DNA from 3 places in the Xanthomonas indica genome. Region 2 is predicted to be linked to each of the others. Evidence: predicted binding sites of a transcription regulator. Region 2 holds the regulator's gene; each other region holds the start of a gene.
What was found. Region 2 encodes HrcA, which represses chaperone genes, less so after heat shock. Its sites were predicted from a motif close to TTNGCACTCNNNNNNNNNGAGTGCNAA; they were not measured.
Positions count from the first base shown of each region.

Region 1: a site for HrcA is predicted at 1,195-1,221, ahead of Q7W82_RS04805 (co-chaperone GroES). Genes of this name have one in related genera too.
Region 3: a site for HrcA is predicted at 1,314-1,340, ahead of rpoH (RNA polymerase sigma factor RpoH). Genes of this name have one in related genera too.

Region 1 covers NZ_CP131914.1:1,121,812-1,124,074, reverse strand. The annotation lists gene groL (chaperonin GroEL) at 1-710, opposite strand, end outside; gene Q7W82_RS04805 (co-chaperone GroES) at 858-1,145, opposite strand; gene Q7W82_RS04800 (endonuclease) at 1,426-2,263, shown strand, end outside.
Region 2 covers NZ_CP131914.1:3,391,364-3,393,626, forward strand. The annotation lists gene grpE (nucleotide exchange factor GrpE) at 35-556, opposite strand; gene hrcA (heat-inducible transcriptional repressor HrcA) at 722-1,780, opposite strand; gene recN (DNA repair protein RecN) at 1,892-2,263, shown strand, end outside.
Region 3 covers NZ_CP131914.1:4,777,970-4,780,232, forward strand. The annotation lists gene Q7W82_RS20395 (trimeric intracellular cation channel family protein) at 1-297, shown strand, start outside; gene rpoH (RNA polymerase sigma factor RpoH) at 425-1,303, opposite strand; gene ung (uracil-DNA glycosylase) at 1,524-2,255, opposite strand.

The sequences.
Region 1 (2,263 bases), 2.3 Mb from region 2:
AGCACCGGCAGCAGGTCACGCACGTTGGAGATCTTCTTGTCGTGCAGCAGCACGAACGGGTCGTCCAGGTCGGCCTGCTGGCTCTGCTGGTTGTTGATGAAGTACGGCGACAGGTAGCCGCGGTCGAACTGCATGCCCTCGACCACGTCCAGCTCGTTCTCCAGGCCCGAGCCTTCCTCGACCGTGATCACGCCTTCCTTGCCGACCTTCTTCATCGCGTCGGCGATGATGTTGCCGATCGACTCGTCGGAGTTGGCGGAGATGGTGCCGACCTGGGCGATGGCCTTGTCGTCGGCGGTGGGCTTGCTGATCTTCTTCAGCTCGGCCACGGCGGCCACGACGGCCTTGTCGATGCCGCGCTTGAGGTCCATCGGGTTCATGCCGGCGGCGACCGCCTTGGAACCTTCGCGGATCAGCGCCTGCGCCAGCACGGTGGCGGTGGTGGTGCCGTCGCCGGCGTTGTCGGAGGTCTTGGACGCGACTTCCTTCACCATCTGCGCGCCCATGTTCTCGAACTTGTCGGCCAGTTCGATTTCCTTGGCGACGGAGACGCCGTCCTTGGTGATGGTCGGGGCGCCGAAGCTCTTCTCGAGCACGACGTTGCGGCCCTTCGGGCCCAGGGTGGCCTTGACGGCATTGGCGAGGATGTTGACGCCGCGCACCATGCGCGAACGGGCGTCTTCACCGAAACGGATATCTTTGGCAGCCATGTTGAGTTACCTCGGGAATAGGGAATGGAGAACAGGGAATAGGCAGATCAAGAGCGGGCGGTCGGGACGAGAAGGAAATCGCGGGCGAAGAAGGCGCCTGACCGATTCCCGATTCACCATTCCCGATTCCCGCGATCGGCGGCGCTGTTAGCCGACGATCGCCAGCACGTCGTCTTCGCGCAGCACCTTGTACTCGACGCCTTCGGCCTTGTAGCTGGAACCGGCGTACTGGCCGTAGATGACCTTGTCGCCGACCTTGAGCGCCGGGGCGCGCACGCTGCCGTTGTCCAGCGGCTTGCCGGCGCCGACGGCCACGACTTCGCCCTTGGTGGACTTTTCCTTGGCCGAATCCGGGATCACGATGCCGCCGGCGGAGATTTCGTCGGCTTCGATCGGCTTGACTACGACGCGGTCGTGAAGCGGCTTGATGCTCATTGAGAGAGACCTCTTAAGTGATTGATTGGTCTAGGAAAGGCCGGCGATGTTAGCACTCGCCCATGACGACTGCCAGCAACGCTCGCGAAAAAACCCGGTAGCGCCGGGATGCGCCTGATGTAGTGCCGTGGCCGGCGCTTTCAAGGGCTGCGGGCAAAAAATTTTTGCCGAAGACGTGCCTTGCGTGCCAAGCAGTGACCGAATCCCGTCACAGTGTCACAGAGGCAGGCTAGGCTGAGCCCGGACCCAGGGGGGGATCCGTCACCAAAAGGAGTTGTCGATGAAGCCATCCGCCGTTGCGCTGCCGCTGGCCTGCCTGCTCGCCCTTGCCGGGCCGGCCCAGGCCGCCGTATTCATCAATGAATTGCATTATGACGATGCCACCGCCGCCGGCGACACCGGCGAAGGCGTGGAGATCGTCGCCACCGCCGGGGAGAGCCTGAGCGGCTACCGCGTCTATCTGTACAACGGCAGCAACCCGAGCTCGGCCACCGCCTACGCCAACAGCGCGGTGCCGGCCGGCAACCTGGTCAGCTGCGGCGGGCAGGTGCGCATCGCCACGGTCAGCTATGCCAGCAACGGCATCCAGAACGGGCCCAACGATGGCCTGGCGCTGGTCGACGGCAACGGCAAGGTGGTGCAGTTCCTCAGCTACGAGGGCAGCATCACCGGCGGCGGCGGCCCCGCCGCGGGCATGACCAGCCAGAACCTGCCGGTCAGCGAGAGCAACAGCACCCCGGCCGGCACCTCGCTGCAGCTGCGCGGCAACGGCAGCGCCGCGGCCGATTTCAGCTGGAGCGAGAGCGCCACCAGCACCTTCGGCGCCTGCAACAACGGCCAGACCTTCGCCGGCGGCAGCAGCAATGCCGCGCCGACCGTGACCGCCACCACCCCGACCCAGGGCGCCACCGACTTCCCCGCCGCCGGCGACCTGGCGGTGACCTTCAGCGAGGCGGTGAGCCTGGCCAGCGGCGCGTTCGGCCTGAGTTGCCAGCAGTCCGGCAGCGTGGCGCTGACCTACCCCAGCAGCGGCACCCAGTTCGCCCTGTCCACCAACACCGCACTGAAGGCCGGCGAGAGCTGCACCCTGAGCATCGTCGCCGCACGCGTGAGCGATG
Region 2 (2,263 bases):
CCGCGCCGGGTTCAGGCGCGGGCGGCCGGCCCGCTCAATCGTGCTTGGCCACCACCACCAGCGCCGGCCGCAGCAGGCGCTCGTTGAGCAGGTAGCCCTTCTGGAACACCTGGATCACGTGGCCCGGGGCGACGCCCTCGGCCTCGGCCTGGCTGATCGCCTGGTGATGCTCCGGGTTGAACGGCTCGCCGGTCGGGTCGAGCAGGGTCAGGCCGTTGTCGGCGGCGACCTTGAGCAACTGCTTGTAGGTCAGTTCCAGGCCGTCACGCAGCGGGCTGGGCTCGCTGCCGGCGGCGGTCAGCCCCGCGTCCAGACTGTCGAACACCGGCAACAGGTCGCCGAGCAGGCGCTCGTTGGCGAACTTGCGCGCCTGCTCCACGTCGCGGGCGATGCGCTTGCGCTGGTTCTCCAGGTCGGCCCGCTCGCGCAGGGCGTCGGCCTTGACCAGGGCCAGCTCGCTGCGCAGCGTCTCCACTTCCGCCTGCAGCGGATCGGTCGAGGGCTGCTGCGCCTCGGTCAGGTGTTCGGAATCGAATTCAGGGTGCTCTTGCGTCATGTCCGTGTCCCTGGCGGGGTGCGTCCCGCCTTACCGGACCACCTATGTGGGCGGTGCGCGCGGATTCAAGTGAATCCGGGGATTGGGGCGTCGGGACTGGGGATTGGCGTGGCGCGGCGGGACCGCCGGCTGACGAATGGCGCGGCGGCGCCCCGTGCGCGTGGCTCAGCGGTCGCCGGGCGGGGACGGGTCCAGGCGGGCGCCGAGGACGTCGGCGGCGGTCTGCACCAGGGGAATGACCCGGTCGTAGTCCATGCGCTTGGGGCCGATCACGCCCAGCACGCCCAGCACCTGGCCGCCGGCCATGTACGGGGCGGTGACCAGCGACACGCTCTCCAGCGGCACCATGCCGGTCTCCTCGCCGATGAAGATGCGCACGCCGGGCGCGCGGATGGTGCGCTCGAGCAGTTGCAGGATCTCGCGCTTGCTGGCGAAGACCTCGAACAGTTCGCGCAACCGCTCCAGGTCGGAGAGGTCCTGTACGCCCATCAGCTTGGTCTGCCCGGCCAGCACCATGTCGTCGCCGGCCGGGGCCAGCGCCTGCTCGGCCAGCTCGACGCTGTGCGCCAGCAGCTGCTCCATCTCGTCGCGCGCATGGCGCAGGTCGCGCAGCAGGCTGGCGCGGATGTCGGCCAGCGCACGCCCGGCGAAATGCCGGTTCAGGTAGTTGGCCACCCGCTCCAGTTCGGCCGGCTCGTAGGCCTTGCGCGGCTCGATCACGCGGTTCTGCACCTCGTTGTCGGCGAACACCAGGATCGCCAGCACCCGCCGCGCGTCCAGCGGCACGAAGTCGATGTGCCGGAACGCGAACTGCTCGCGCTTGGGCGCGCTGACCACGCCGACGAAGTGGGTCATGGCCGACAGCAGTTCCGAGGCGCTGCCCAGCAGCGCCTGGGTGCCGGCGGCATTGGCCATCTCCGCGCGCAGCCGCGCCACCTCGCCCTCGGCCGGCGGGCGCATCTGCACCAGGCTGTCGACGAACACCCGGTAGCCGGTGGCGGTGGGCACGCGCCCGGCCGAGGTGTGCGGCGAGCTGAGCAGCCCGGCGTCCTCCAGGTCGGCCAGGATGTTGCGGATCGTCGCCGGGCTCACGTCCAGCCCGGCGTGCCGGGCCAGGGTCTGCGAGCCGACCGGCTCGCCGTCGCGGATGTAGCGCGAGATCAGCGTGCGCAGCAGCTGCCGGGCACGCGGATCGAGGCTGGAATGGACCGGGGAAGCGCGCATGGAATCAACCCGTGAGACTGGTCCTTAGATAATGTCTGCACGCCGGCTTGGCAAGTCATTGGCCCACCTACCCGCGCATGCTAGCGTTGCGCGGCTCCGGATGCAGACCCCATGCTCAGACATCTCTCGATCAAGGATTTCGCCGTCGTACGCGGCACCGAACTGGAATTCGGCCCCGGCATGACCGTGGTGTCCGGCGAAACCGGCGCCGGCAAGTCGCTGATGGTGGACGCGCTCGGCTTCCTGTCCGGGCTGCGCGCCGACAGCGGCGTGGTCCGCCACGGCGCCGACCGCGCCGAGCTGTCGGCCGAGTTCGTCGCCCCCGCCCAGGCCCGCGCCTGGCTGCGCGAGAACGAACTCGACGACGAGGAACAGTGCCAGCTGCGCCGGGTGATCCGTGCCGACGGCGGCTCCCGCGCCTGGATCAACGGGCGCCCGGTGACCCTGTCGCAACTGGCCGAACTGGCCAGCCACCTGGTCGAG
Region 3 (2,263 bases), 1.4 Mb from region 2:
AGCAAGGCGCTGGCGTTCGGCCTGGGGCCGCTCAGCGCGACCTTGCTGGGCATGCTCAGCGGCATCGGCGGCGGCATCGTCCGCGACCTGCTGGTGGCGCGCACGCCGGTGGTACTGCAGGCCGAACTGTACGCGGTGGCGGCCCTGCTCGGCGGCGGCGTGGTCGCCGCGGCGCAGGTGCTGCACCTGCCGCAGCCCTGGGGCCTGGCCGTGGGCGCGGTGCTGTGCTTCGGCCTGCGCTTCATGGCGATCCGCTACGGCTGGCACCTGCCGGTGGCGCGCCCGCCGGAGGCGTAGCCCGGCCGCTGGCGGGGTGCGCTTGCGCACTGCGCAGGCGCCAGTCCGCGGTGGCGCCCAGCGACAAAAGGAAAGGCCCGGCAATGCCGGGCCTTTTCGCGCAATGCAAACGATCGTCGCGGGCGGATCAGGCGACGAACAGCGCCTTCATCTTCTTTAGCGCGTTCGCCTCGATCTGGCGGATGCGCTCGGCCGACACGCCGTACTCGTCGGCCAGTTCCTGCAGGGTGATCTTGCTGTCGGCATCCAGCCAGCGGCGCTTGATGATGTCGCGCGAACGCGCATCCAGTTCCGCCAGGCCTTCGCGCAGCAGCTGCAGCTGGTTGTCCTCGCTGTCGGCGCGCTCATAGGCCTGCGAGGGATCTTCCTCGTTGGCCATCAGATACGCGGCCGGCGACGGCGGCGCGTGGTCGTCGTCCTCGTCGGACGGCGCATCGAAGCCGATATCGCGACCGGACAGGCGCGACTCCATCTCCAGCACCTCGCGCTCGGACACGTTGAGGTCCTTGGCCACCGCGGTGACCTCGGCCGCGTTCATCCAGCCCAGACGGGTCTTGGACTTGCGCAGGTTGAAGAACAGCTTGCGCTGCGCCTTGGTCGTGGCGACCTTGACGATGCGCCAGTTCTTCAGGATGTACTCGTGCATCTCGGCACGGATCCAGTGCACCGCGAAGCTGACCAGGCGCACGCCCATGTCCGGGTCGAAGCGCTTGACCGCCTTCATCAGGCCGATGTTGCCTTCCTGGATCAGGTCGCCCAGCGGCAGGCCGTAGCCGTTGTAGCCGCGGGCCACGTGCACCACGAAGCGCAGGTGGGAATGGACCAGTTCGCGGGCCGCGTCCAGGTCTTCCTGGTCGCGATACCGCACCGCCAGTGCATGTTCCTCGTCGGACGTCAGCACCGGGATCTGGTGCACGGCGCCGATGTAGGCATCCAGCGAACCGAGCGGACTGGGAATCGGGAGGTTGTTGGCAACCAATGCGTTGGTAGTAAGAGTCTGGCTCATAGGGCTCATCTTAGCAGTCTACTAATTGGACTGCTGGGTACAGTAAAAAGTTCCTGTGTTCTGTTTATGCAACATTCGACTCAGGAATGGCACTGCATCACAAGCCATTGAAACAATCGGGGTCGGCATCATCGTCCCGCTATCTGACCGCCAAACTAGCATTCGGTTCGCGAAAATGGCGTCCACGGCCGGCGACAGCGCCGTTGCGTCCACCCGGGGTTCAGGCGCCGCGCAGGGCCGCCTCCAGTTCGGCGCGCGGCGGCAGGCTCCAGTCGATCGGGGTGGCGCCGCGCCGCCGCAGGTACTCGTTGGCCGCCGAGAAATGCTTGCAGCCGAGGAAGCCGCGGTGCGCCGACAGCGGCGAGGGGTGCGGCGCCTTGAGCACGCGGTGGCGACGGGTATCGATGACCTTGCCCTTGGCCTGGGCGTAGCTGCCCCAGAGCAGGAACACCAGGCCCTCGCGTTCGCGGTTGAGGGTCTCCACCACGTGGTCGGTGAAGCCCTCCCAGCCCTTGCCCTGGTGCGCGCCAGCGCGGCCTTCCTCCACCGTCAGCACCGCGTTGAGCAGCAGCACGCCGCGCTGCGCCCACGGCAGCAGGCAGCCGTGGTCCGGCCGGCGGATGCCCAGGTCGTCCTCGATCTCCTTGTAGATGTTCAGCAGCGACGGCGGCACCGGCACCCCGGGCAGCACCGAGAAGCACAGCCCGTGCGCCTGGCCATAGCCGTGGTACGGGTCCTGGCCGAGGATCACCACCTCCACCCGCTCGAACGGGGTGGCGTCGAAGGCGGCGAAGATCTGCCGCCCCGGCGGGAATACCCGCGCACCGGCGGCCTTGCGCTGGCGCAGGAACGTGGCCAGCTCGCGCATCTCCGGGCGCAGCAGCCAGTCGCCGACCTGCGCCTTCCACGACGGCTCCAGTTGGATCCGGCTTTCGTCTTCGTTGTTGCTCATCGCTTCCA